Regions from separate parts of the Pigmentiphaga sp. CHJ604 genome, predicted to be linked through region 2. Evidence: predicted binding sites of a transcription regulator. Region 2 holds the regulator's gene; the other holds the start of a gene.
The links. The regulator LexA, encoded in region 2, represses DNA repair genes until DNA is damaged. The targets are predictions, from matches to a motif close to ACTGTATNNNNATACAGT.
Positions count from the first base shown of each region.

Region 1: recA (recombinase RecA) is a predicted target of LexA. The motif match lies at 10,090-10,107, and genes of this name have one in related genera.

Region 1 covers NZ_CP136998.1:4,274,755-4,289,306, forward strand. The annotation lists gene R4823_RS20560 (tripartite tricarboxylate transporter substrate binding protein) at 1-99, shown strand, start outside; gene R4823_RS20565 (IclR family transcriptional regulator C-terminal domain-containing protein) at 151-990, shown strand; gene R4823_RS20570 (LysR family transcriptional regulator) at 1,315-2,217, shown strand; gene R4823_RS20575 (TerC family protein) at 2,291-3,019, opposite strand; gene R4823_RS20580 (TerC family protein) at 3,220-3,924, opposite strand; gene sucD (succinate--CoA ligase subunit alpha) at 3,984-4,865, opposite strand; gene sucC (ADP-forming succinate--CoA ligase subunit beta) at 4,901-6,064, opposite strand; gene R4823_RS20595 (hemagglutinin) at 6,438-8,063, opposite strand; gene R4823_RS20600 (hypothetical protein) at 8,132-8,434, opposite strand; gene recX (recombination regulator RecX) at 8,491-8,979, opposite strand; gene recA (recombinase RecA) at 8,966-10,045, opposite strand; gene R4823_RS20615 (MaoC/PaaZ C-terminal domain-containing protein) at 10,176-11,216, opposite strand; gene R4823_RS20620 (CoA ester lyase) at 11,209-12,096, opposite strand; gene R4823_RS20625 (GntR family transcriptional regulator) at 12,137-12,874, opposite strand; gene R4823_RS20630 (CoA transferase) at 12,886-14,085, opposite strand; gene R4823_RS20635 (tripartite tricarboxylate transporter substrate binding protein) at 14,199-14,552, shown strand, end outside.
Region 2 covers NZ_CP136998.1:2,750,925-2,765,476, reverse strand. The annotation lists gene tmk (dTMP kinase) at 1-111, opposite strand, end outside; gene mltG (endolytic transglycosylase MltG) at 108-1,172, opposite strand; gene R4823_RS13345 (folate-binding protein) at 1,171-2,241, shown strand; gene R4823_RS13340 (DUF4936 family protein) at 2,262-2,570, shown strand; gene R4823_RS13335 (NRDE family protein) at 2,584-3,390, shown strand; gene R4823_RS13330 (alpha/beta hydrolase) at 3,351-4,322, opposite strand; gene R4823_RS13325 (PaaI family thioesterase) at 4,315-4,743, opposite strand; gene R4823_RS13320 (Dabb family protein) at 4,750-5,064, opposite strand; gene R4823_RS13315 (DoxX family protein) at 5,101-5,487, opposite strand; gene R4823_RS13310 (inorganic phosphate transporter) at 5,651-6,658, opposite strand; gene R4823_RS13305 (DUF47 family protein) at 6,672-7,298, opposite strand; gene R4823_RS13300 (replicative DNA helicase) at 7,641-9,032, opposite strand; gene rplI (50S ribosomal protein L9) at 9,259-9,714, opposite strand; gene rpsR (30S ribosomal protein S18) at 9,733-10,005, opposite strand; gene priB (primosomal replication protein N) at 10,034-10,366, opposite strand; gene rpsF (30S ribosomal protein S6) at 10,461-10,832, opposite strand; gene R4823_RS13275 (asparaginase) at 11,096-12,055, opposite strand; gene lexA (transcriptional repressor LexA) at 12,246-12,896, shown strand; gene R4823_RS13265 (hypothetical protein) at 12,918-13,787, shown strand; gene R4823_RS13260 (hypothetical protein) at 14,026-14,433, shown strand; gene R4823_RS13255 (hypothetical protein) at 14,450-14,552, shown strand, end outside.

The DNA.
Region 1 (14,552 bases), 1.5 Mb from region 2:
CCCGCCTACCTGAGCAGCGAACAGTTCACCCGCTTCGCGGCGGACACCATGCAGAAGGAAAAGCTGTTGATCGACCGGATAGGGCTGCGCAGACTATAAAATGACCGGGCGCAAGGCGCTCCGCCTTGCGACCCGTCCCATCTGGCCCCTATGACCGAACCCCAGCTGCCGGCTACCGACGACGGCGACGACGCGCCCGACCATGCTTCCGCTCCCCGCAAGGACCCGTACTGGGTCGATGCGCTCGCCCAGGGCCTGTCCGTGCTCGAAGCCTTCGATTGCGAACAGCCCTCGCTCACCCTGACCGAACTCGCGCAGCGGCTGGGCTGGAGCCGCAGCAAGCCGTATCGCTTCGTGCACACGCTGGAGAAACTGGGTTTCCTCGAACGCGAGGAAGTCGGCCGGCGCTACCGCCTGACCGCGCATGCCATGAAGCTCGGCTTCGCCTACCTGAACCGCCTGCCGCTGGTCGAGCTGGCGCAGCCGATCATGAACCGGCTGCGCACCGAGGTCGGCGCCTCGGTGCACATGGCCATCCTGGACCGCGACGAGCTGGTCTACGTGGCGCAGGCCCGCATCCCGCTGCCCACGTCGATCGACATCCACGTCGGGTCCCGCATGCCGCCGCACTCGTCCTCGATCGGACGTATCCTGCTGGCCTACAAGCCCCAGGCGGACATCGCCCGCATCCTGGACGGCGCGCCGATTCCCGCGCTGACCGAAAAATCCACGGTGGACCCCGCCGCGTTCCGCGCGTTGCTGGATACCGCGCGCGAACGCGGCTACGTCTACAACGACGAGGAATTCCACCGCGGCGTGCGGTCGATCGCCGCGCCCGTGCTGAACGCACAGGGGGAAGTGGTGGCGGGACTGAACGCGACCTCGATGATCTACACCTTCACGGACGAGGTCGTGGCCGGGACCGTGATCCCGGCCGTCGTGCGAGCGGCGCGGGAATTGTCGCTGGCACTGGGCTACCGCGAGCGGTAGCCCCGGGCGATTCAGCGCAGGTACGACACCGCGACCGCGATCACCACGCCGACGGCGCCGATCAGCACCAGCATCTGCATCAGCGTCAATCCTTTCTGCAAGCTCTTCATTCCATCCTCTGGCGCCGCCCCGCGGGGCGGCAATAAGAAAACACGCGTCGAAATCCGACGGGGCATTAGGTTAGCCTGTTTCACGCCGCCCGATGGCGCGGGCGCCCCCGGAATGAACATGGTCGCCCACCGAGCGACCAGCCTCCGGTGTGGCGGGTCTATATTTGCAGATTGAGCCCAGTATCCACCCATATCGCTTGCGTCGAATTCAACAATGAAGACCACCCTGGACGAGTTGCAGGCCTTCGTGGCCGTCGTGGACACGGGCTCGATCACGGCGGCCTCGGAAGTGCTCGGGCTAACCATTTCCGCCACCAGCCGCACCCTGGGACGGCTGGAGGAGAAGCTCCAGACCACCCTGCTGCGCCGCACGACCAGGCGGCTGGAGCTGACCGAGGAAGGCTCGACCTTCCTGCGCCATGCGCGCGCCATCCTGGCTTCGGTCGACGAAGCCGAGGAACAGATGGCGGCCCGGCGCCTGCACCCGGCAGGGCGGTTGCGGGTCGATGCCTCCACGCCTTTCATGCTGCACGTCCTGGTGCCGCTGCTGGACGGTTTCCGCGCCCGCTACCCCAAGGTTGAACTGGAGCTCGATTCGAACGAAGGCATCGTCGACCTGATCGAAAAGCGCACCGACGTGGCCTTCCGCATCGGGGCCTTGAAGGATTCCACCCTGCACGCCCGCCCCGTCGGCACCAGCCGCATACGCGTGCTTGCCAGTCCCGGCTACCTGGCGCGCCACGGTTCGCCGGCCGATCCGGAACAGTTCGAATCGCACACGCTGCTGGGTTTCACCCAGCCCGAGACGCTGAACGACTGGCCGGTGCGCGACGCGGACGGAAACACCTTGCGCATCCGGCCCACGATCGCCTCGTCCAGCGGGGAAACGCTGCGGCACATGGCCCTGGCGGGCCAGGGCATCGCCTGCCTGTCGGATTTCATGACCGGCGACGACCGCCGGCAAGGACGCCTGGTGCAATTGTTTCCCGGGCGGACGCTGGACGTGCGCCAGCCGATCAACGCGGTCTACTACCGCAATACCGCCCTGGCCTCGCGCATCACGGCTTTCGTGGACCACGTCGTCCAGGCGCTGGGCAAGCGCCCTTTCGACGCATGATGCGCTCCAGAACGACAACGCCCTGCCGAGGCAGGGCGTGCCGCGCACCGGGCCTGGCGGCCCCGCGCTCCGATCAGGCGTGGCTGGCCTGCGCCGCCTTCTTCCGGCGAGCCAACCACATCCCCACGCCGACGACGACCAGCGCGCCTATGATTTCCGCGGCATAGGTGATCTGCGTGTTGTAGGCCGCCAGCGAGGTCGGCTGGATCACGTGCGACTGGACCGCGACGTCGGTCGCCAGCATGCCGCCGGCAATCCATCCCAGCAGCGCGCCGCCCAGCGTCACCACGATGGGGAAGCGGTCGATCAGCTTCAGGACCAGCGTGCTGCCCCAGATGATGATGGGCACGCTGACCAGCAGGCCGAAGATGACCAGCCCGATCTGGTGGGACTCATCCGCCTGCTGGGCCGCGCCCGCGATGGCGATGACGTTGTCCAGGCTCATGACGAAGTCGGCGACGATGATGGTCTTGATCGCCCCCAGCAGCGTAGCGCCCCCTTCGATGTTGTCGTGCGACTCGTCCTCGGGCACCAGCAGCTTGATGCCGATCCAGAACAGCAGCACGCCGCCCACGACCTTCAGGAAGGGGATCTGCAGCATCGTGACCGCGAAGGCGATGAGCACGACGCGCAGCACGATCGCGCCCGCCGTCCCCCACAGGATCCCCTGCATCCGCCGCTTGGCCGGCAGATTGCGGCAGGCCAGCGCGATGACCACCGCGTTGTCCCCGCCCAGCAGGATGTCGATCAGAATGATTTGAAATACGGCCGCCCAGCTGAGCGTCTGGAGAAATTCAAGCACGTGTAGCTCCCTAAGCCAGATCCGGACGAGCGAATCTTCCTGTGCGGAAGATTGGCTCTTCCCTTTTTTTGAATTCACGACACCTTTCGGAGGAAGCTCCCACACACCCGCATGATGGAAGACTTCCCGCCCCGAAGGCGAAACCGGCCCGGCATCCCATGCCAGGCCGGCGTACTACGATGATGAAGCGTTGCCGGCCGTCAAGCGGGCTGGTCGCCGGAGCGGCGCCGCGACATCAGCACCTTGCCCACGACCAGCACGATCAGGGCCCCGACCACGCCCGCGGCAATCTCGGCGCCATGATGGCTCAACCCCATGGACGCCTCGACGGCCTCGGTATGCAGCGCGGGATCGTTGACGAACAGTTCGCCGGCGATGAACCCCAGCAGCGCGGCACCCAGCCAGACGATCAGCGGGAAGCGCTCGATGACCTTCAGCAGCAGCGTGCTGCCGAAGATCACCAGCGGGATGCTGATGGCCAGGCCCAGGACCAGGAGCACGGTATTGCCCATGGCGGCGGCCGCCACGGCAATCACGTTGTCCAGGCTCATGACCAGGTCGGCGATCAGGATGGTGCGGATGGCGGCCATCAGGCCGTCCTTGGCCAGCTTGCCTTCGTCCTCTTCACCTTCCGGCAGCAACAGCGAAACACCGATGTACAGCAACAGCAGCGAGCCGATCAGTTTCAACCAGGGCAGTTGCAGCAACTGGGCCGCAACCAGCGTCAGGATGATACGCATCACGATGGCGGCCGCAGAGCCGATCACGATTGCTTTCTTTTGTTGATGGGCCGGCAGCGAACGAGCCGCCAGCGCGATGACCACCGCGTTGTCCCCCGACAACAGGATGTTCACCCAGATGATTTGAATGAGAGCCAGTACGAAGGCCGCTGAACCAAATTCCACGCTTCTCTCCTGAAATGGCGACGGGCGCGGTGATCAACCGCGCCCGTCTCTCTTCTGTTTTACAGCACGGACTTGAGCAGTTTGCCCATCTCGGACGGGTTCTTGGTCGTCTTGATGCCGCAAGCTTCCATGATGTCGAGCTTGGCCTGGGCCGTGTCGGCGCCGCCGGAAATCAGCGCGCCGGCGTGGCCCATGCGCTTGCCGGCCGGAGCCGTCACGCCCGCGATGAAGCCGACCACCGGCTTCTTCATGTTGTCCTTGGCCCACTGGGCGGCGTTCACTTCGTCCGGACCGCCGATTTCGCCGATCATGATGACGGCGTCGGTATCGGGATCGTCGTTGAACATCTTCAGCACGTCGATGTGCTTCAGGCCGTTGATGGGGTCGCCACCGATGCCGACGGCGCTCGACTGGCCCAGGCCCAGTTCCGTGACCTGCGCCACGGCTTCATAGGTCAGGGTGCCCGAGCGGCTGACGATGCCGATGCGGCCCTTGCGGTGGATGTGGCCGGGCATGATGCCGATCTTGATTTCGTCGGGGGTGATCAGGCCGGGGCAGTTGGGTCCGAGCAGCAGCGTGCGCTTGTTCTCGGCGCGCATGCGGTTGCGGACTTCCAGCATGTCGCGGACGGGAATGCCCTCGGTGATGCAGATGGCCAGGTCCAGGTCGGCCTCGACGGCTTCCCAGATGGCGGCGGCGGCGCCGGCGGGCGGCACGTAGATGACCGACACGTTGGCGCCGGTGGCGGCCTTGGCTTCGGCGACGTTGGCGTAGATGGGCACGCCTTCGAAGTCCTCACCGGCCTTCTTGGGGTTCACGCCGGCCACGAAGCAGTTCTTGCCGTTGGCGTACTCGCGGCACATGCGGGTGTGGAACTGGCCGGTCTTGCCGGTGATCCCCTGCGTGACGACCTTGGTATCTTTGTTGATCAGAATCGACATTTCGAGTCCTTAATATCCTGTGCTGGGCGCAACGATTACTTCTTGGCGGCGGCCACGACGGCGGTGGCGGCTTCGGCCATCGTGTCGGCGCTGATGATGGGCAGTCCGGAGTCGGCCAGCATCTTCTTGCCGAGCTCTTCGTTGGTGCCCTTCATGCGCACCACCAGCGGCACGCTCAGGCTGACGGCCTTGCACGCGGCGATCACGCCTTCGGCGATGACGTCGCAGCGCATGATGCCGCCGAAGATGTTGACCAGGATGGCCTTCAGGCCCGGGTTCTTCAGCATGATCTTGAAGGCTTCGGTCACCTTCTCCGCCGTGGCGCCACCGCCGACGTCCAGGAAGTTGGCCGGCTCGCCGCCGAACAGCTTGATGGTGTCCATGGTCGCCATGGCCAGGCCGGCGCCGTTCACCAGGCAGCCGATGTTGCCGTCGAGCTGGATGTAGGCCAGGCCGAACTTGCTGGCTTCGATTTCGGCGGGGTCTTCTTCGTCGGTGTCGCGGTAGGCCACGATCTCGGGGTGGCGGAACAGCGCGTTCGAATCGAAGTTGAACTTGGCGTCCAGGGCGATGATCTTGCCCGAGCCGGTGACGATCAGGGGGTTGATCTCGGCCAGGTCGGCGTCGGTCTCGACGTAGCAGGTGTACAGCTTCTGGATCTGGTCGGCCGCGTCGGCGATCGAGCCTTCGGGAACGCCGATGCCGCGGGCCAGTTGCGAGGCTTCCTCGGTGGTCAGGCCCTTGGCGGGATCGACGAACACCTTCAGGATCTTCTCGGGCGTGGCGTGGGCGACCTCTTCGATCTCCATGCCGCCTTCGCTCGAGGCCATCACGCAGACGCGCTGCGAGCTGCGGTCGGTCACGATGCCGACGTACAGTTCCTTCTTGATGTCGGCGCCTTCTTCGATCAGCAGGCGGCGGACCTTCTGGCCTTCCGGGCCGGTCTGGTGCGTGACCAGCTGCATGCCCAGGATCTGGCCGGCCAGCGTACGCACTTCCTCGATGGAGCGGCCCAGCTTGACGCCGCCGCCCTTGCCGCGGCCGCCCGCATGGATCTGGGCCTTGACGACCCACACCGGGCCGCCCAGCTGTTCAGCGGCCTTGACGGCCTCGTCCACCGAGAACACGGGGATGCCGCGCGGAACGGTGACGCCAAATTTCTTCAGAAGCTCTTTGCCCTGATACTCGTGGATTTTCATGCGGAGCCTTCGCTGTCGGGTAGACGTTGAATGTTCGGTTGGAAAAGACCAGCGCCATGACGGGTCATGCGCCTGGATACGGATGGGGATAGCCCAGGCGTAGCCGCGGCCGGGCAAACAAAAGCCCACGGACCTGTGCTCGGGACGAGCAAAGTCGCGGGCTGTCGCATAGCGAGGCGATTGGCGGTTACGGGCATGCGCTAAGGTGCCGATTGCATCGGGGGCGCCGGCAGATTCCGGGCGTGGCCGGGAGGCAATGGGCGGGCGATAAAACCCGGAGAGTATAGCACCCCTGCCCCCGGCTTCCTTCAACCCCCGGCGGGAACGCCCTCCGGCACGCGCGCCGGACGCCAGGCGCGCCCGGGCCCTTGAGCTACTGGACGACGACGGTCAGGGCCGAGCCTGCCGGCACCGCCACGGTTTCCGAGTACGACGCGCCCGACGGCCGGCGCACCACGGGGAAATGGCCCGAGGCCTTGAGCGTGGACGGCGAACTGGACGGTAGCGTGCGCAGCGATGCGTAATCGGGGCCGTTGATGGCGGGCAGGTCGTAGCCGCCCTGCGTGCGGCGCGGATAGCCGAACCCGGCCGGCGGCGATGCGGGCAGCAGGGCCAGCGCCGCGCCCCAGTCCCGCAAGGCGGGCCGCGCGCCCGCTCCGCCCGCCTGCCTGACGGCCTGGTCCAGCAGGGTGAACGAATCGGTGGACGAGGTGCTGCGCAACAGGCTGCGATAGAAATCCGTGCCGTATTGCCGCAGCAGGTAGCCGCCGAAGTTGGCGGCGATGGGATACGAGAAGCAGCTGGAGGACACGCTGGCGTCCCAGCCACGGATGTAGTCGCAGTTCTGGCTCTGGTGCAGCCAGTTGCCGTAGTCCCCGTCGCGCAGCGGGTTGAAGCCCGGCACCACCCGGCCCGAGGCCAGGTCCTCCATCATCAGGGCCGAGGTCTCTTCCAGCCAGACCGCGAAGCGGTTGTCCGGACTCACGCCCGTGCGCGCGGCCCGCTGGTAGAAGTTGACCATGTGGGTCATCTCGTGCGCCAGCGTCGTATAGCCGGTATTCCGGCCCGCCTGGCCGCCCAGGTACATGGTTTCGGTGTCCAGGAACAGCACCACCGCTTCATTGCTGAGCGCCTCGTAGCTTTTCAGGAAGGCATTGGCGCTGAAGAAATAGCCGATCACGCCCCAGGGCTTGCCATCGGGCGTGATGTTGGACAGCACGATGTGCAGGTCCTGGTCGGGACCGATGTAGCCGCTGCCGACGGTGGCGCCCCAAGGCGCGCCCGCGAGATCGGTCACGATGGGATAGACGGAGTCCTGGTTCGACGAGAACCGGCTCTTCAGGCTGTCCAGCAGGGCCTCGCTCACCTTCGCGGCGGACCGCTCGCCGTCCTGCACCCAGATGTTCAGCATGCGCCCGTCGGTGGCTGCCCAGCGGCGGGCCAGGGTGGCCTGGAACCGCGTGCCGCTGCTGTCCTGCCATTCCCGCGTATCGCCTTCGACCGCCGCCCGCACGGCGGTGGCGGGGCCCTGCCGCGTCGATGCCCGGGGCTGGGACGCTCGATCGACCGGCGGCTGGTAGTCGCGGATGTGCGCGGGAATCTGGTTGACGCCCGGCAGGTGATCCGGATCGGCCGGGGCTTCGATTTTCGATGAGGCCGCGGGACGATCCGCCACCGAGGCGCTGATCGAGGCCATGCCCGCATCGCGGTCGGAAACGTTGGTGAAGACCAGCGTGACGGTACGGCCATTGACGCCATTGAGAGCGATCGGCACCGACGTGCCCGAGCTCGAACCGCTATTGTCGTAGCGCCAGATGCCCACGCCGCTGCCGCGGTAGGTCTGCGCATCGGCGGCGCCGCATTGCGCGCCGCTGCATGCCACGGACAATGCCCCCGATCCGGAGACCTCGCCGCCCCCGCCGCCACCACAGGAAGCCAGCAGCGCCGCCAACGCAATCCCGGCCAGTGTCCGGATGGTACCCACGGTATCGCGATTCATCTTGCCCCCGCAGAAGAAGCTTACGCGCAACATACCATGGCGCGCGGACCAGGGCCTGTTCACAGGCCCTATCGGATGGACTGCACCTGCAACTGGGCGGGCATCCCGCCGCCCGCCTCGCCGGCGGCGCGCGCCACCGTGCCGGTGACCGTGACGGTGCGCGATTGCAGGTCCTGCATCTGCTGACGGGTCAGGCCGCGCAGGTCCCATTGCCGGTCGCCCGACTCGAGCACGGCGACGACGAAGGGCTCGTTGCCCTTGAGCACGATGCGTCCTTCCAGCGTGATCACGTCGCCCGCCCGGGGGGCGGGCTGGGCACAGGCCCACAGGCTGGACACACTCAGGCACAGGGCCAGCAACAATGCACGCATGGCAGCCTCGCGGCGAAAGGGGATGCGGAAAGTGTACGGGCGTTCCGGCAAGCGGCCTAGCCCTGGCCGTCGTCCAGGTCATCGAGGTCCACACCTCGCAACACCTGCCTGATGGTGGCCTGGCCGAAGCCCCGGGACATCAGGAAACGCACCTGCTTGGCACGCTGGCTGGCATCGGCCGGCAGCGTGCCGAAGCGCTTGCGCCACACATCGCGCGCCCGGGCCAGTTCGGTGGCTTCCAGCGTGTCCCGCAGTTCGGCGATCTGCGTGTCCGCCACGCCGTGCTGGCGCAGCTCATGCATGATGCGCAAGGTGCCCTGCTTGGCCGCCAGCCGGTGCACCACGCTTTGCGCATAGCGCTGGGTAGACAGCCAGCCTTCCTTCTCCAGGCTGTCGAGCACGGCGCGAACCTCGTCCTCTTCCCCGAAACGGGCCAGCTTGCGGCCCAGTTCCAGGCGGCTGTGTTCGCGCCGGGACAGATAACCCACCGCCCGGGCCTTCAGCGAAGGGCCGGAGGCGGGCTTGCCGTCATCACTCGTCTTCAAGCTCGGCTTCGGTCACTTTGCCGGCGCCGGCCACCCGGGCTGCCACGCCCAGGCTGTCGCGCACGCGGTTCTCGATCTCGATGGCCATTTCCGGGCGTTCCTTCAGGAACTCGCGGGCGTTGTCCTTGCCCTGGCCGATGCGCTCGCCGTTATAGCTGAACCACGAACCGGACTTCTCGACGATGCCCGCCTGCACGCCCAGGTCCAGGATCTCGCCTTCGCGCGAGATGCCGGCGCCGTACATGATGTCGAACTCGGCGCTCTTGAACGGCGGCGACACCTTGTTCTTGACGACCTTGACGCGGGTCTCGTTGCCGATGACCTCGTCGCCCTTCTTGATGGAGCCGGTGCGCCGGATGTCGAGGCGGACCGAGGCGTAGAACTTCAGCGCGTTGCCGCCGGTGGTGGTTTCGGGGTTGCCGAACATGACGCCGATCTTCATCCGGATCTGGTTGATGAAGATGACCATGCAGTTGGTGCGCTTGATCGAGGCGGTCAGCTTGCGTAGCGCCTGGCTCATCAGGCGGGCCTGCAGGCCGGGCAGGGAATCGCCCATCTCGCCTTCGATTTCGGCCTTGGGCACCAGCGCCGCGACCGAGTCGATGACGATCAGGTCGACCGCGCCCGAGCGCACCAGCGCGTCGGTGATTTCCAGGGCCTGCTCGCCGGTGTCGGGCTGCGAGATCAGCAGGTCGGTCAGGTTCACGCCGAGCTTGGAGGCGTACTGGACATCGAGCGCGTGCTCGGCGTCGATGAAGGCGCAGGCGCCGCCCAGCTTCTGCATTTCGGCGACGACCTGCAGCGTGAGCGTGGTCTTGCCCGACGATTCCGGGCCGTAGATCTCGATGACCCGGCCGCGCGGCAGGCCGCCCACGCCCAGGGCGATGTCCAGGCCGAGCGAGCCGGTGGAGACGACCTGGATGTCGTGCTCGACCTCGTTGTCGCCATAGCGCATGACCGAGCCCTTGCCGAACTGCTTTTCGATCTGGGACAGCGCGGCGGCCAGGGCCTTGGTCTTTTCGTTCTGGGCAGCGGCTGCGGCCTTGGAAGCTTTGGTGTCGTCCATTCTGGGATCCTTGGGTTGATGGGCGAATTATGGCACTGCCCGACACTGTATAAAAAAACAGTATGGGACTGCAAGCTCCCAGGCCAAATTAACAACGGAATTCTGGAAAAACGGACGCGGAGGCGTCCGCTCAGTACCCCGCCCTGGCGTAGGGGTTGCTCCCCCGCCGGTACACCATCAGCGCGCGCCGGTAGCGGTTGATCATCTCCCCCCGCTGGTTGCGCGCCTCGGTCAGCACCGTCACCACGCCCTGGTCGGGCCGCGAACCCGACAGCCGCGTGCCCTCGACCGTGGACCGGGCCTCCAGCGTGTCTCCCGGCATCAGGTCGGCGCCGAACTCCACGTCGGTCCATCCCAGGTTGACGGTGACCCGGCCGAAGGTGCGCGTGGACAGCGCCACGGCCACGCCTATCCCCCAGGTCTGCGGCACGACCGGCGCCGCCAGCCCCAGCGCCTGCGCGCAGGCGTGGTCGTGGCTTTGCGGCTGCCACTCCATGGCGCGCAGCGCGTGCAGCGTGGATTCCTCGGCCAGCAGGGTCTTGCGGGGGCTGTGAATGAAGGTTTCCCCCTGCCGCAGGTCCTCGAAGAACAGGCCGGTCTGCTCGACCCAGGCGCCGTCCCCGCGCGCGGCATGCGACAGGAAGCGGGCCTCGTCCGAGGCCGAAGCGCCGGCGATCACGTCGGGCCCGGCCGCGCCGTGCCACAGCTCGGCCACGTAGCGCAGCTCGGCCACCTGCTCGCCGCGCTGGTTGTAGCCGCGCGTGAGCAGGCTGGCGCGCCCCAGGTGCGCATCCACCGGCTCGGTGGCCAGCACCTCGGTCTCGACATACAGGGTGTCGCCGCCGAACATCGGCCGGGTCAGCGCGATATTGGACATGGACACGATGCGGCGCCGCCGGCCGAAGGTCTTGGAGGTCATGCCGATCAGCCGCTGCAGGGTCAGCGTGCTGACCATCAGGGGCCGCTTCCAGTCGGTCAGCCCGGCGTAGCAATCGTCGTAGTGGACCATGGCGGCGTTGATGGAATCCAGGGCCTCGGCCACGTTGTCCTGTTGCGAGAACGTGATGCCCGGCCGATGGACGAAACGCTGCCCGGCGGACAGGTGCTCGAAGCCCAGGCCGAAACGCTCGGCATACAGGCCGTCTCCCAGGTGGTAGTAGGAACTATGCATGATGGTCTCCAGCGGCGGATGGGTTCGGCGCGGCGGCACGCCGCAGGATGCGCAGGGCGCTCTGGTAGACGGGCTCGTCCACCATGGTGGCGCCCACCGCGCAGGCGCGGCGGCCCGCGCGTTCGTAGGCGGCGGCCACTTCGCTCGCCCACGCCAGCCGGCGCGGATCGGGCGCGAAGGCCTGCACGATGATGGGCCACTGGCGCGGATGGATGGCGAGCTTGCCGGAGAAGCCCATGGCGCGCGCCCGCTCGCAATCGGCGCGCAGGTCGGCGTCGTCGTCGATGGCGATGTGCGGCACGTCCAGCATGGGCACGCCGCTGCCGGCGGTCTCGAACACCAGGCGCCCGCGTACGTAGGCCAGCGCGTCCCAGGCGTTGTCCGCGCCGGTCTCGGCGCTGAAGTCCGCGGCGCCGAAGGCCATCGCCGCCAGCCACGGTCCGGCCTGCGCGATGCCGGCCGCGCGGCGCACGCCCTGCGGCGACTCCACCAGCGCCATCAGCCGCAGCGCGGGATTGGCCGCGGCCGCGTGCGTGCGGACCATGCGCAATTCGGAGGCGTCCTCGGCCTTGGGAACGGCCACGAGATCCAGGGCGGGCAAGGCGCCCGCATGGGCCAGCGCATAAAGGTCCTCCAGGCCCGCGGGCGTCTGCGGGGAAGACACCCGCAGCGCCACCATGGGCGCGCCCGGACCGGCCGGGGGCAGCGCCGCCAGCCAGGCCAGGGCGTCGCGCCGGGCGGCGGCCTTGTCGGCCGCCGGCACGGCGTCCTCGAGGTCGATGATGACGCCCGGCGCGCCGCCGCGCAGCGCCTTGTCGTAGCGGTCGGGCCGGTTGCCGGGACAGAACAGGAAGGTGGAAGGAACGACGGGATGGGTCACGCGGGCTCTCCGGGACAAGGTCGCGGCCCGCGCGATCGGATCAGCCGATCGGCTCTCGCCGCATCACGGTGCTGAACAGGTGCCGCCCTTCGGGGAAGAGCCCCACCGAAGCGACGATCAGGTCTTTCTTGGCGCCGTAGTACCAGGTGCGCGTGCGCAGCGTCGGCGTGCTGAAGCGCGTCTGCAGCAGCCCGGCCTGCGCCCGGGTCAGCCGCACGGCATCGATTTCCTGGCGGATTTCGCATACCCGGTCGCCGCGCCGCTCGGCCAGCCATTCGGCCACCGAGGCCCGGTAGCCGTCCAGTTGCTCGAGCGCGTCCGCGTACAGCGGCGGGACGTGGTGTTCGCTGTAGACGACCGGCGGCGCGCCCTCGGCCTGCCGCAGGCCGGTCACCCGGACGAAGCGCTGGCCGGCGGGCAGCCGCAGCGCGCGCGCCGCCCCCTCGTCGCCGTCGACCTCGCGAATGTCCAGGATGTGGAAGCGGAAGCCGCGGGTGAAGCGCAGGATGTCGTCCACCGTGTTGCCCACGTGCACGAAATTGCCCGAGGGCTGCGCCGACTCCACGCGGGTCCCGATGCCGGGCCGGCGGCTGACCAGCCCCTGCACCTCCAGCTCGCGCAAGGCCCCGCGCACGGTGATGCGGCTGACGTTGAACTGCTGTCCCAGTTCGTTCTCGGTGGGCAGCAGGCTGCCGGGCGGATACTCGCCATCGCGGATCCGCCGGATCAAGGTCTGGGCCAACAGCTTGTACTGCGAGCCGGCACTGCGCTGGAACATGAGGCGACACGTCAGAGAACACCAAGGGTCCTTAGTCTACCTTGCTCCTCTTCGCCGATCCCGATGCCGGCCAGCAGCTCGCGGGTATCGGCGCCCATGGCCGGCGCCGGTCCGACGGCGGCCGCCGGCCGCGACGTGCGCAGCGGACTGTCCAGTACCCGCAGCGCGCCGCCGCCCGCCAGGTCGACGCGGCGGATGCGGCCGTCGGCCTGCGCCAGGGGCGCGTCCAGCGCCTGCCCCACGGACCACACGGGCGCGGCGGGCACCGTGCCGGCGAAATGCCGCATCCACTCGGCCGTGGTGCGGGCCGACAGCGCCTCGTCCAGCAGGCGGGTCAGCTCCTCGCGATGCCGGCCCCGGGCGCCGAAGTCGACGAAACGCGCGTCCGCGATCCACTCCTGCCGCCCGATCCGCTCGCACAGGTTGCGCCAGAATTTTTCCTTGTTGCACATCAGGTAGATCCAGCCGTCGCCGGTGCGATAGAGCTGGCACGGCGTGAGCGAGGGATGGCCGGACCGGGGCTGGCGGTCGGTCTCGGCCGCGCCGTTCAGGTACCACGCCGCCACGTAGTTGAGGTTGAACAGCGCGACGTCGTACAGGCTGGTGTCCACGTCGCATCCCTTGCCGCTGCGCGTGGCCTCCAGCATGCCGCTGAGCAGCCCCACCGACATCATCACGCCGGTCATGTAGTCGACCAGCGACAAGCCCATGCGCGAGGGCGCCGTGTCCGGCTCGCCGGTCAGCGAGAAATAGCCCGCCTCGGCCTGCATCAGATAGTCGTAGCCCGGCCAGGCCGCGCGCTCGCCGGTGCGGCCATAGGCCGATATGTGGGCGCAGACCACGGCCGGATTGACGTCCTTCAGGTCTTCGTAGGTCAGGCCCAGCTTGCCCGCGACGTCGCCGCGCAGGTTGTCGACCACGCCATGGGCCGTGGCCGCCAGCTTGCGGAACACCGCCCGCCCCTCGGGGTGGGCGAGGTTCAGCGTGATGCTTTTCTTGCCCTGGTTCAGGCTCTGGAAGAACAGGCTTTGCGCGCTGTCGGGCAGGCCGGCCAGGAAATGCGGCCCGACCTGCCGCGACACGTCGCCGCCCTGCGCGGTCTGCTCGATCTTGATGATTTCGGCCCCCAGCGCGGCCAGCAACTGGGTGCCGAAAGGCGCCGCGCCGTACTGCTCGACGGCAAGAATACGGAACCCGTGAAGTAGCGACATGAAGCTCCCCGGACGGTGTGGGACAAGGACATCTTGAGTTTGTTATAACAATATATCAAAATCCGGAAACAGAAAAGCCGACCGATGGCACTATTCCCGAGGAGACCCTTCCCATGAACAAACTGCTCTTGCTGCTCTGCCTGGCCTTGGGCCTGGCCAGCCAACCCGCCCAAGCCGACCAGGCGTTCCCCAGCAAGCGGGTACGCGTGGTCATCCCCTTCCCGCCCGGACAGGGGTCGGACATCCTGGCCCGCGCCATCGGCGACAAGCTGGCGCAGAAATGGGGGCAGCCCGTGGTGGTGGAGAACCGCGCCGGCGCCAACGGCTCCATCGCGCTGCAGGAAGTGGCGCGGGCCGAGAGCGACGGGTACACGCTGCTGGTCACCTCCAACTCTCCGGTCGTGATCAACCCCAACCTGTACAAGCACCTGCCCTACGACGTGGGACGCGACTTCCAGCCCGTCGCG
Region 2 (14,552 bases):
GCGCAGCCGGGCCACGAGCCATTCCAGGTGCGTGCTCTTGCCAGCGCCGTCCACGCCCTCGAGCGTGATGAAACGGCCGCGGCGCACGGCCGCGTTCGCGCCGGCGCTCATGGCTGCACCGCCTCGGTCTGCATGGACGGCGGCGGCTGCAACCCCTGCCCCCTGAGCTGGTAGCGCGCGACGTAGCGGTTGTGGCTGTCCAGGGTCTCGGAGAAGGCGCTGGTGCCGTCGCCGCGGGAGACGAAATACAGGTACTTGTGCTTCTCGGGCTGGACCGCGGCCAGCAGCGAGGCCCGGCCCGGGTTCGAGATGGGCGTGGGCGGCAGCCCGCGGCGCGTGTAGGTGTTCCACGGGGTGTCGGCGCGCAGGTCGCGGCGGCGCAGGTTGCCGTCGAAGACCTCGCCCAGGCCGTAGATGACAGTCGGGTCGGTCTGCAGCGGCATGCCGACCCTGAGCCGGTTGACGAACACGCCGGCGATGCGCCGGCGATCGGCCTCCATGCCGGTTTCCTTTTCGATGATGGAGGCCAGGATCAGGACTTCGTACGGCGAGCCCAGCGGCAGGTCCGGATCGCGTTGCGCCCAGATCTCGGCCAGTTCCCGCTGTTGCGCGCGATAGGCGCGGCGCAGGATGTCGATGTCGCTCGAGCCCACGGCGAACAGATAGGTGTCCGGAAAGAACAGCCCTTCGGGATGGCTGGTCGAGGCGCCGATCTTGGCCGTGACCGTGGCGTCGTCGAGGCCGTCCAGGGTCTGGCGCACGTCGGGATGGCGGCGCAGGGCCGCGCGTATCTGGCGGAAGTTCCAGCCCTCGATGAAACGGATCTCGCGCTGCGTGACGTCGCCGCGCGCGAGCCGGTTCAGCAGCGTCCACAGCGAATCGCCGCGCGCCACTTCGTAGCCGCCGGCCTTGATGCGGCGTTCGGTGCCCGTCACGCGCGCATAGGCGATCAGGACCTCGGGCGGCACGGCGATGCCGGCCTCGCGCACCTGCCGGGCGATGCCCCGCATGGTCGTGCCTTCGTCGATGACGAAGTCCACCTTGTCCGCGGGCAGGGAAAGCGGCATGCGCAGCCACGCGACGCCTGCGCCGACGATGGCCAGCGATGCCAGCAACAGCGCGGCGAACGATATGGCCAGCGCGCGTTTCAGGGAAAAATGTCGTTTGGGCATGGGCGCCTATAATACTTCGATCGACCTCATCGACCGTTTCAAGATGTCCGTCCAAGAGATTTTATCCGCGAGCGCGCGGCCGGATGCCGCCCTCGCGCACATCGCGCCGCTGGACCATTTGACCGTGCTCGAAGCCCGGGGTGCAGACACGATCGAATTCCTGCAGGGACAACTGACCCAAGACGTCAAGAAACTTGGCGACGCCGACGCGCGGCTTGCCGGCTATTGCACGGCCAAGGGCCGGCTGCTTGCCAGCGCCATCGTCTGGCGCGCCCAGCCCGATCCCGCCGATCCGGTCCCGCGCGTGCTGGCGCTGGTCGATGCCAGCATCGCCCAGGCGCTGCAGAAGCGCCTGTCCATGTTCGTGCTGCGCGCCAAGGTCAAGCTTGCCGCCACGCCGCTGCGCGTGGCCGGCGTCTGGCGCGGGACCGATGCGGCGGCCCTGCAGGCGGCCGCGGGCGGGTTGCTGCCCGCCGCGCCCTGGTCGCGCGCCGACCTGCCCGACGCCACCTGGATCGCGGCCCCCGCCGCCGACGCGTCGCCGCGCTGGTGGTGGATAGGAACGGACGACGCGCTGCAACGGCTGGGCACCGCGCTGGGGGCCCCGGCGCAGGCCGGCCTGGCCCAGGCCTGGCGCGCCGCCGACATCGCTTCGGGCCTGCCCTGGATCACGGCGCCGACGCAGGACCTGTTCGTGCCGCAGATGGTCAACCTGGAGCTGATCGGCGGGGTCAGCTTCACCAAGGGCTGCTATCCCGGCCAGGAAGTGGTCGCGCGCAGCCACTACCTCGGCAAGCTCAAGCGCCGCATGTTCGCCGGCCATGTCGCCGGCGGGCAGCCGGATCCGCAGGCGCTGGCCGGTGCCGACGTCTTCCAGGAAGGCGACGAGCAGCCCTGCGGCCGCATCGTCAACGCGGCGCGCGAAGGCGGCGGGGTCGCGGTCCTGTACGAAAGCTCGCTGGCCGCCGCGCAAGGCCAAGCCCCCCTGCACGCCGGCTCGCCCGCCGGTCCGATCATCCAGCCGCGGGCGCTGCCCTACGCCCTGTCCGACGATACCCGCTCGGCATGAGCCCAGCGCCGGGACCCGCCATGCACAATCTCTACGTCTACTACAAACTGCCGCAAGCCCGGCGCGCCGAGGCCCTGGCGCCCGCCCGCCGGGTGCTCGAGGCCGGCCGCGCCCGGAGCGCCCGGGCGGCCCTCCTGGCGCGCCCCGCCGCCGACGACGGCGTGGTCACCTGGATGGAGGTCTACGAAGACGTGGCCGACGTGCCCGGACTCGAGGCCGCGCTGGCCGAAGCGGTGCAGGCCAGCGGCCTGGCGGCCCTCCTGCTGGCCCCTCGCCGCAGCGAGGTCTTCGTCGACCTGCCCGCCGATCCGGCGGGATGGGAAGACTGACGCCATGTGCCTGATGGCCTTCGCCTGGGATCCGCGCGGTCCGACCACTTTGCTGATGGTGGCCAACCGCGACGAGTTCTATGCCCGGCCCACGGCGCCCGCCGACTGGTGGCAGGATCATCCCGACATCTGGGCCGGACGCGACCTGGCGGCCGGCGGGACCTGGATGGGTATCACGCGGCATGGGCGCTTCGCCGCCATCACGAATTACCGCGAGGGAGGCCGGAACGATCCAGCCGCGCCCTCGCGCGGCGGACTGGTGTCCGGTTTCCTGGCTGGCACCTCGACCCCCGCGGGTTATCTGCGCGACCTGGCCCGGCGTGCCGGGCCCTTCAACGGATTCAACCTGGTGGTGGGGGAATTGTTCGGGCGGAGCCCGTCGCTGTGGTACCTGTCGCATCGCCGCGGCCATTCCGCCACCTCGCCCGAGGCGCTGGCGGCCGGCGTGTACGGCTTGTCGAACGCGGTACTGGACACGCCCTGGCCCAAGGTCGTGCGCACCACCGCCGCGCTGGCCACGCTCAAGGCCACCGAGGCCCGCACGCCGGCCTACCTCCAGATGCTGAGCGACACGACCATCGCGGAAGACACGCAATTGCCCAGCACCGGCATCAGCCTGGAACGCGAGCGGGCCCTGTCGGCCGCCTTCATCATCACGCCCGACTACGGCACGCGGGCCCAGACGGTGATCCAGGCCACCCGCGACGGCCATGTCGAAGTGGCAGAACGCAGCTTCGACAACGCCGAGCAGGCGCGGCTGCTGGTTCCCGCTTCGCTGCGTCAGGCCTCGTTCGAGGTCTCGAACACCGCGCGCAGGTAGCCCACCGAATCGCGGTGCGCCTGCCGCGCCACGCGCAAGGCCCCGCCCATGTTGTAGAAACTGTGGATGGCCCCCTCGTACACCTGGATCCGGACCGGCACCCTGGCCGCTTCCAGTTTGCGTCCGTAGGCCAGCCCTTCGTCCACCAGCGGGTCGCATTCGGCCAGTTGCAGGAAGGCCGGCGCCAGCCCGACGAACTCCGGGGCGTCCAGTACCGCGAAGCGCCAGTCCAGCCGGTCGGCGTCGTCTCGCAGGTACAGGTTGAAGAACCACTGTATCGTGCGCTCGTCCAGCAGGTAGCCGGTGGCGTACGCCCGGTGCGAAGCCGTGTCCTGCCACGCGCTGGTACCCGGGTACAGCAGCACCTGCGCCGCCAGCGGCAGGCCGTCGTCCCGCGCTCGCAGCGCGGCCTGGGCCGTGAGCGTGCCGCCGGCGCTGTCTCCCATGCCGGCCACCCGCGCCGGGTCGATGCCCAGCATGTCATGCCGCTCGAACGCCCACCGCCAGGCGGCGTAGACGTCGTCGGCGGCGGTGGGAAAGCGGTGCTCGGGCGCCAGCCGGTAGTCCAGCGACAACACCTTGCAGCGGGCGCCGTTGGCCAGCATGCGGCAGATGGCGTCGTAGTCGTTCACGCTGCCGACGGTGAAGCCGCCGCCATGCGAGAAAATCACGAGCGGCGCGGGATCCGCGGACAGCATGCCCGTGTACAGGCGGGCGCCTATCGTGGCCCCGTCTCCCACCGGAATGTCCAGGTCGCGCACCGCGGCTACCTCGGCCGCGGCGATTTCCAGCACCTTGCTGGCTTTTTCGTGGACGGCGCGCGCCTGCTGCGGCGTGTACTGCCAATAAGGCGGACGATTGGCCCGCCGCACCCGCGATACGAGATCGGCCACCTGGGGATCCAGGGGCCGCGGGTGCCGCAGCTCAGCCATCGACGCCCTGGTCGCTGCGCTTCCTGATGTACTTGAACGTGCCGCTGGACCGGGCCACCAGCCCGCCCCCCTCGTCCCTGACCTCGGCCTCGCAGAAGGCCATGGTGCTGGAGCGGTGGTAGCACTTGCCGTAGGCCACCAGGTTGCCGGCCTCGCCCGGACGCACGAAGCTGGTGGTCATGTCCACCGTCGCGCTGCCACGCAGCTCCGGATGCAGGGACCGCGCCGCCGTGGCCATGGCCGCATCGAGCATGGTCATCAGCACCCCGCCGTGGCAGACGTGCCAGCTGTTGCAATGCTGCGGCAGGACATCGAGCCGGACCTCGGACTGTCCACCCTCGGCCTTGACCAGCCTGGCGCCCAGCCAGGCCAGGAACGGGATGGGCACATCCGTGACGGTGGCGGGATTCGTGATGGACATCCCCTCTTACCTCGCCACGGGCAGGTCGTAGTCCAGGCAGGCCCGCTCGGCCCGCACCGCCCCCATGAACGGCTTGATCGCCACGTGGCGCGGATGCGCCTGGTAGGCGTCCAGCGCCTCGCGGCTGGCAAACAGCGAGTTCAGGACGACGTCGTGCGTGGCCTCGTGGCCGTCGGCGGCCAGCCCTACCTCGAATTCGAGGATGCCGGGGACGCAATCGCGGCAGCTCTCGAGCAGCCGCCGGACCTTCTGCATGTTGGTCTGGCGGTCGGCGCCTTCGGCTTCATCCTTGAGTTTCCACATGACGATATGGCGGATCATGGCGGGGTCGGTCCTCTTGCTGGGGCGTGAACGGAATTACCTGCGCGCGACGCGCTGGCCCAGGATGGCCACGACGATCAGGCCGCCGATCACGGTGATGTGCTCGAGCACGACCATCATTTCATGGAACGCGGCCTCGCCCTCGAACTTCCAGAACGGGTGCGCCACCGGAATGGTCAGCACCGTGAACACCGCCAGGGCCCCGGCGCCCAGCCACGCGGCGCGGTTGAAAATGATCAACAGCGATCCACCCAGCTGGACGATGATGGTCAGCACGTTGAACAGCCAGGCCGGTTCGAGCCCGAAATGGCTCATCTCGGCGACCCCGCCCTGGAAATCGAACAGCTTGACCAGGCCGCTGGTCCAGAACATGAACGTCAGGACGATGCGGCCGAACAGCAGCAGCGCGCGCGATTCAAGCAAGGATTGTATCGGTGCAGGTGTCATGGTGGCGGTTCCGGGAAAGAGGGATCATGCCGACGCCCGGGTGCTCCCTTCTTCTCCGCGCGACGGCGCCAGGCGGCCTTTACCGGCCGCCATGGCGCGCCATCATACTGGAAACAAGTCGTAACGCGGCGTCCCGGCCTCAGAACAGGGTCTTGCCCACCCACCAGGCGCCCGCGGCCACGAGGGCGGAAGCCGGGATGGTCAGGATCCAGGCCCAGACGATGTTGCCCGCCAGCCCCCAGCGCACGGCGTTGAACTTGCGGCTGGAGCCGACGCCGACGATGGCGCCGGTGATGGTGTGGGTGGTCGAGACGGGAATACCCAGGATGGCCGCCAGGAACAGCGTCATCGCGCCGCCCGTCTCGGCGCAGAAGCCCCCCACGGGCTTGAGCTTGGTGATGCGCTGCCCCATGGTCTTGACGATGCGCCAGCCGCCGAACATGGTGCCCAGCGCGATCGCCACGTAGCAGCTGACCACCACCCAGATCGGGACGTGATCCTTGGCCCCCGGGACATTGGCCGCGATCAGCAGCAGCCAGATGATGCCGATGGTCTTCTGCGCGTCGTTGCCGCCGTGTCCCAGGCTGTAGAGCCCGGCCGAAAGCAGTTGCAGGCGGCGAAACCAGCCGTCCACCCGCAGCGGCCGCGTCCGGCGGAACAGCCAGGACACCAGCAGCATCAGGAAGCCGCCCAGCACGAAGCCCAACACCGGGGAAACCACGATGAAGGCGACGATGTAGAGGATTTCCCGGACCATCAGGACGCTGGGGCCGGAGCTGGCCAGGCCCGCGCCCACGATGCCGCCGATGAGCGCGTGCGACGACGAGGACGGAATGCCGAAGAACCAGGTGATCACGTTCCAGGCGATGGCGCCGACCAGCGCCCCGAAGACGACGTAGTGGTCCACCACGCTCGGGTCGATGATGCCTTTGCCGACGGTGGCCGCCACCTTCAGGTGGAAGACGAAAATCGCGACGAAATTAAAAAACGCGGCGAAAACGACCGCGTGATGAGGCTTGAGTACCCCCGTGGAAACCACGGTGGCGATGGAGTTGGCGGCGTCGTGGAACCCATTCATGAAATCGAAAATGAGTGCCAGGACGACCAGGAAGGCAAGCGTGGCGAAGCTGATCTGAAGCGTATCCATGAAATCCTTCCGACTAGGCGTTTTCCAGGACGATGCCTTCGATCAGGTTCGCGACGTCCTCGCACTTGTCGGTGATTTCTTCCAGCAGTTCGTAGATGGCTTTCATCTTGATGAGTTGACGGGTGTCGGCTTCGTCGCGGAACAGGCGGCCCATGCCGCGGCGCATCACCCGGTCGGCATCCGATTCCAGCCGGTCGATCTCTTCGCAGATCTTCATGATGCTGGCCGTATCGTTCAGGTTGTGCAGCAGGCTCACGACCATGTGCAGCCGGTCGCAGCACTGGACCCCGATGTCGGCCAGCGCCCGGGCATCCGGCGTGACGGCGCGGATGTCATAGAGGTTGATGCACTGGGCCGCGTCTTCCATCAGGTCTAGGATGTCGTCCATGGTCGTGATGAGGTTGTGGATCTGGTCCCGGTCCAGCGGCGTGATGAAGGTCTTGTGCAGCATATCGATCGTATCGTGGGTGACCTTGTCGGCCTTCTTCTCCAGCGTCTCGATGTTCTTGACCCGCTCCTCGGCCTGGCCCAGATCGGCCATCAGGGCGGCCAGCTCCCGGCTGCCCTGGCGCGACAGATCGGCATGCGCCGTGAACAGATCGAAAAAGCGGCCCTCTTTGGGCATCAAGCGTCCAAACATCACGTCCTCGCAGTACGCCACGTGACAGTTACATGACGTGTTTAAAAAACCGCGAGAGTGTAGCACCCCCTTCGCGCTTCGCGCGGGGAAGCCCACCCCTACGCGCTGGCGCGCCCCCCCTCAAGGGGGCGATGCGGGTGGACCGGCGGAGCCGGATCCACCCGCATCCTGGGTCTAGTACCCGTTTCTCGGGTTGTGGCGCCGGTGCTTCGCTGGCTGCCAGGCGAAGCACCGGTGATTCAGTCCAAGACAGTTTCCCTAGACCCAGGAAACCGCGGATCTGGCTCCGCCAGTCCGCCGGTTTCGCCCCCTGGGGGGCGCCCGCAGGGCGTAGGGGGGGGCCTAATAATCAGAATCGACGAACGCGTTGCCCGAGAAGTTGGCGAACTTCGTGTACATCCCTTGCCAGGTCAGCCGGACAGTGCCGATCGGGCCGTTACGTTGCTTGCCGATGATGATCTCGGCCGTGCCCTTGTCGGGCGTGTCAGGGTTGTAGACCTCGTCGCGGTACAGGAAGATGATCACGTCCGCGTCCTGCTCGATGGCGCCGGATTCCCGCAGGTCGCTCATCACCGGGCGTTTGTTGGGGCGCTGTTCCAGGCCCCGGTTCAGCTGGGAAAGCGCGATCAGGGGGCAGTTCAGTTCCTTGGCCAGGCCCTTCATCGAGCGGCTGATTTCCGACAGCTCCGACGCCCGGTTCTCGCTGCCGCCACCGCCGTTGCCCGACATCAGCTGCAGGTAGTCGATGATGATCAGGCCCAGCTGGCCGCACTGCCGGGCCAGGCGGCGGGCGCGCGAGCGCAGTTCCATGGGGCTGAGCGCGGGAGTTTCGTCGATGTAGAGCTGGGTATCCTGCATCTTCTGGATGGCGTGCGTCAGCTTGGGCCAGTCCTCGTCCAGCAGCTTGCCCGTGCGCAGGCGCTGCTGGTCCAGGCGGCCGATCGAGCCCAGCACACGCATGGCCAGCTGCGAGGCGCCCATTTCCATGGAGAAGACCGCCACCGGCAAGCCCTCTTCCACCGCCACGTGCTCGCCGATGTTGACCGAGAACGCGGTCTTGCCCATGGAGGGGCGGCCGGCCACGACGATCATGTCGCCCGGCTGCAGCCCCGAGGTCATCTTGTCCAGGTCGGTGAACCCCGTGGGCACGCCGGTGACGTCCGAGGTGCTGTCACGGTGGTAGAGTTCGTCGATGCGCTCGACCACCTGGGTCAACAGCGGCTGCAGCGACAGGAAGCCCGCGCTTCCGCGCGCGCCCTCTTCCGCGATCTTGAAGATCTTGGACTCGGCCTCGTCCAGCAGTTGCCGCGTGTCCTTGCCCTGGGGGTTGAAGGCCGCGGCCGAGATCTCGTCGGCCACGGTGACCAGCCGCCGCAGCACCGCGCGGTCGCGCACGATTTCCGCATAGCGGCGGATGTTGGCCGCGGACGGCGTATTCTGCGCCAGCGAATTCAGGTAGGCCAGGCCGCCCGCCTCTTCCGCCTTGCCGGCCGTCTGGAGCGACTCGTGGGTCGTCACCACGTCGGCGGGACGCGCCAGCCCGATCAGCTTGGCCATCTGCTGCCAGATCAGCCTATGGTCGTAGCGATAGAAGTCGTCTTCCTTGAGGATGTCCGCGATGCGGTCCCAGGCGGCGTTGTCCAGCAGCAGGCCGCCCAGCACCGATTGCTCCGCCTCGACCGAGTGAGGCGGGACGCGCAGGGACTCGAGCTGGGGATCGACGGGCGAATTCATAGAGCGGAAAACCTGGTGTTCGAGCATGGGCGGCGGGAATGCCGGCCCACGACAGTTTAGCCCGGCTGGACGGAAGAGGAATCCATCCGCCTGCCCCGGGGGCGACCCCGAAAAAAGAACCCCCCATTCTGTGAAGAAATGGAGGGTTCCTGTGCCGGCGCCATCCAGGAAGGATGCGCTGGCGGTGGACGTCCGGCCGGCTCGGAGAAGCGCGGCCGGAGAAGCGTCAGGCGGTTTCGCCGACCACGACCACCGTGATGTTGGCCACGACATCGGTATGCAGGCCGACTTCCAGCGGGAATTCGCCGATGGTCTTGAGCGGGCCGTTGGGCAGGCGGACCATGCCCTTTTCGACCGACTCGAAGCCCGCCTGCTTCAGCGCGGAAGCGACGTCGAAGTTGGTGACCGAGCCGAACAGGCGGCCGTCCACACCCGCCTTCTGGGTGATGGACACCGAGTAGCCTTCCAGCCGCTGGGCCACGGCCTGCGCGGCGGCCAGCTTGTCGGCCTGGATCTTTTCGAGTTCGGCGCGGCGCGCCTCGAACTCTTTCAGCGCGGCGTCGGTGGCGCGCTTGGCCATCTTCTGGGGAATCAGGAAGTTACGGGCATAGCCGTTCTTCACGCGGACGACGTCACCCAGGTTGCCGAGGTTGACGACTTTTTCGAGCAAGATGATTTGCATGATGGTCTCTCCCGGCAATCAATTGTGGTTGTCGGTGTAGGCCAAGAGCGCCAGGAAGCGGGCGCGCTTGATAGCCGTGTCGAGCTGGCGCTGGTAGTGCGCCTTGGTGCCGGTCAGGCGGGCAGGAATGATCTTGCCGTTTTCCTGGATGAAGTCACGGAGGACTTCGATGTCCTTGTAATCGATCTGGTCAACGCCGGCTGCCGTGAAGCGGCAGAACTTGCGGCGCTTGAACAGCGGATTCTGTTGACCGAACTTCTTCTTTTCCTTGCGTTTGCCGAATGCGGCCATGATGTACCTCTTGGGTATTCAATCCGTTTCACACCTGGGGCTGTCCTGCCGGCCCGCCCTCCTCGCCCTGCCGGACGATGGCGGCCTGCTGGATGTGCAGCCTCAGTCTGCTTGAACCTTTCCGGGTCGGTGCCAGGAACCCTTCGATCCGGATCGACCGGCCCAGCGCCTCGCGCTCGAGCCTGCCGGCCAGATCGCCGACGACGACTGCGTTGACGAGCATCTCGACCCGGCGGGGTCTCCCGCCTTCGATCAGCTCGGATTCGTGGGCAAGCGCCAGTTCCAGCACCGGGATTCCGGCGGGGGTATACCTGAGCGGCTTGCACTCGACCACCTGGGCAGTCAGATGAACCTTGTTCAACGCCGTGTCGTCCGTGGCATCGACGGGCTCCCGCTACGGCGGGCCTGCGATGCGGGCGGTCGGCAACGACCTGTCATGCCAGTCCAGCCGGGGCTCAGGCCTCGGCGGGGGCGGCTTCGGTGGACACCTTGCGGGCCTCCTCGCGCTCGACGATCTTCATCATCGGCGACGGGGCGGTCTCGGCCTTCTTCATCTTGACGACGAGATGGCGCAGCACGGCATCGTTGTAGCGGAAAGCGTGCTCGAGTTCGTCCAGCGTGGGTTGGCCGCACTCGATGTTCATGCACACGTAGTGAGCCTTGACGAGCTTCTGGATCGGGTACGCCAGCTGGCGGCGGCCCCAGTCTTCCAGACGGTGGATCGTGCCGCCCTGGCTGGTGATCAGCGACTTGTAACGGTCGACCATGGCCGGAACCTGCTCGCTCTGGTCCGGGTGAACGATGAAAACTACTTCATAGTGACGCATCGAAGCTCCTTATGGATGGTCCCGCGGGCGTCCGGATGGGGCCCGCCGTAGGCGCAAGTCCGCTCAAGCGTCTAGAGTCGGACAAGGGATCAATCTGGCGAAAAAATGGCTTCCGCCAAAAATCAAGCCCTCTATTATCGCCCGCGGAAGGGCAAAAAGCAAGCCAAAGGCCCGAGAACCGCCGTGCGGCGTGGTTTCGGGGCCCATTTCCGGGCATGGATGCACCGCCGCGGTTGCGGGCTGGCCGGCCTCGCACGGGCGGATCAATACGTGTCGAAGGCGCCCTGGATGTCGTCCATGCCCGCGCCCAGCGCCAGCATCAGCAGCACGCGCGCCTTCCACGGCGACAGCGTACCGGCGCCGGGCAGCCCGCCCGAGGCCGCGACGCAGCCGCTGCCCGTGCGGGTCGCGCGGACCACGGCCACGCCGCCGCGCTCCAGTCCGTCCAGCGCCTCTTGCGCGTCGGCGCTGGCCGAACCGTTGCCGGTCCCGGCCCAGACCAGGCCGCGCGCCCCGGTGGATCCCACCGCCCGGATCAGGGCGGCCGAGCCGCCGGCATAGCCGGCCAGCACCTCGACCGGAGGCAGCGGCGTGGCGGCCGTGAAAGGCGTGGCGCTGGTGTGCGGACGTTCCGGCCGCCCCATCCAGGCGACCCGGCCGTCCTGGACCCAGCCCAGGGCGCCCGCGTTGGGCGAAGCAAAGGCATCGGGCCGGTTGGCATTGGTCTTGGACGCGTCGCGCGCGCCCAGGATCTGGTGGTTGAGCACGACCAGCACGCCGCGCCCGGCGGCCTGCGGATGGGCGGCCACCGTGGCCGCGTCCAGCAGGTTCAGCGGGCCGTCGGAAGACAGCGCGGTCGCCGGGCGCATCGCGCCCACCAGAACCACCGGCCTGTCGGTCTTGAGCACCAGGTGGAGGTAATACGCGCTTTCCTCGAGCGTGTCCGTACCGTGGGTGACGATCACGCCGTCGGCGCCTGCGTCGAGCAGTGACTGCACCCGCCCGGCCAGCGACTGCCAGAAGGCGGGCGTGGCGTTCTTGCTGTCGATGGCCGCGAACTGCTCGGCCCGGATGTCGGCCACTTCGTCCAGGCCTGGCACGCTGGCGCACAGCTCGGCCACGTCCAGCGCGCCGGCGGCATAGGCCATCGTGGCCTGGGGGCGGGCGCCGGCCCCGGCGATGGTGCCACCGGTGGCGACGATGCAAAGACGTGGCAGGGACATGGCGGACGCAGGCACGGAAGGACGAGAGCCCGATGATACCCGCGGCCGGATTGGCGTTCCCGCGACACTTGCGTTTTCCGCTTGCGTCGCGCATCGATACTGTATAAAAATACAGTTACTGGATAAAACCACAGAAGCTCGACACGCGCCGTCGCCACCCGGTGGCGGGCGCCCCGCCACGGAGCCCGAGATGTCCAAGCTGACCGCACGCCAACAAGAAATCCTGGATCTCATTCGCCAGGCCATCGTCAAGACCGGCTTTCCGCCCACCCGGGCCGAAATCGCCCAGGCGCTGGGCTTTCGCTCGCCCAACGCGGCCGAGGAACACCTGAAGGCGCTGGCGCGCAAGGGCGTACTGGAATTGTCCGCGGGCACCTCCCGCGGGATACGGCTGAAAGACCCGGTCGCAGCCGAACCGCCGCTCCAGCTCACGCACCCCGTGCTGGCGCAACTGGTGCTGCCGCTGGTGGGCCGGGTCGCCGCCGGCAGCCCCATCCTGGCCACCGAGCACATCGACAAGGAAATCGGCGTGGACGAGGCCCTGTTCTCGCAGCGGCCCGACTACCTGCTCAAGGTACGCGGCAACAGCATGCGCGACGCCGGCATCCTCGACGGCGACCTGCTGGCGGTCAAGAAGGCCGCCCAGGCCCGCGACGGGCAGATCATCGTGGCCCGCCTGGGCGACGACGTCACCGTCAAGGAACTGCGCTACACCGAAACCGGCCTGAGCCTGCTGCCGGCCAATCCCGACTTCCAACCCATCGAAGTCGATCGCGAGCGCGACGATTTCGCGCTCGAGGGCATCGCCGTCGGCCTGATCCGGGCCGGCCTGGTGCATTGAAGACCCAGACGGACGACCATCATGAAACACTGCACGCCCAGCTCCAGTCTTTCCAGCGGTTTTCCCGCGCTCGACGCCGCCCTGCCCCAGGCCGGATGGCCCGTCGGCGCACTTACCGAAATCCTGGTCCCGCGCGTCGGGCATGGCGAATTGAACCTGCTCGGCCCGCTGCTGAGCCGGCTCACCAAGGCCGGCCGCACGGTGGCCTTGCTGGTGCCGCCGTACTTGTCCTACGCCCCCGCGCTGATCCAGCACGGCGTTTCGCTGGAATGCGTCAAGCTCGTGCGCACCGACCACCCCCTGGATGGCCTGGACCAGCTGGAATCCGGCGTGCGGGCGGGCGAGTTCGCGGCGCTGGTCGCCATCCTGCCCCCTGACCAGGCGGCCGCGCAATCCGAAAGCACGGTGCGCCGCCTGTACATGGCCGCGCGGCTGGCCGCCTGCCCCGCCTTCCTGTTCCATACCTGCAGCACGCCCGCCACGACCTCGGCATCCCAATTGCGGCTGCTGGCGGACATGAGCCAGGCCGGCCAGATCCGGCTCCAGCGCATCGCACCGGCTGCCCAGGGCGGCGAAGGCGCGGTCGCGCTGGACATCGGCCAGCAAACGGTGCGTGCGGGGTTCAAGCCGGGGTTCAAACGTGCGGCCGGGCTCGCCGCGGCGGGAACGCACACGCGCACCGCCGAGGAAACGGACACGCATGGCACGGATGCGGATACGCTGCCGGCGCAACGGCCCATCATCCCGCGAACCGGGCAACATGGGCCGCATGCCAAACCGACTCCCGCGAATCGCAGCCCGTGGCCCTTCAAGCAACGTCGCGGCGCAAGCAGCAGCCGAAACTATCCTTCCGCACTGGCGCTGCTGTTTTCTCGAGGCTGGAACGCCTGAGTCTCCCTACGGCACTCGCAGCAGGATAAGACTGCTGCGGAGCCTGTGCTCCGATGCTCCATTGCCCACGAATTTTTGAAATTCGTGGGCTTTTTTACGTCTCACCGGCGGATCGACGCACTTGCGGAAGTTGTTGTAAGCCAGCAATCCCCCCCATTTGGAGTATGTATTTTTTCGTACTCATTGCTAGGCTGGTTGCTCCACTCCCCTCGCTGCGCCAATCCCGGAAGAGGCCATCATGCAAGCGAAATCCCACGTCCTCCACGCCCTTGCGGTACTTGCCACGGCTGCGGCCGCATCCGTCTGGTGTGCCAGCGCGGCTGCCCAAGGCGTCTCGATCGGAGGCTCGGGTTCAAGCTCGGGTTCGGACGGCCCCCGTGCCGTCGAGGAACAGTCCGCAGCCATCAGCTACAGCTCTCGCGCGGCGGCCTGCGCACGGGCCAAGTCCCGCGCCTCGGAGTTCGCCCAGCGCAAGAGCAACTTCAAGGACATCAGTCTGGGCGCCTGCGACTGCTCCTCCACCAAGACCAAGCCGTGGCAGCCAGCATTGCAGGCTCAATACGCGATGGAAACAGGCATGCCCCCTCCCACAGGTCCTGTCGACACCCACGAATGCACGGTCACCGCCCGTATTTCGCTCAAATAGCCGCCAGAGACGAGCCATGAAGAAACGCGGGAAAACCAGGGGCCGATCAATGGCGGCAATGGCCGGTCTGATCGCATGGGCGGCATGCTGGCCGGCTTATGCCTTTAGCGAGTCAGATC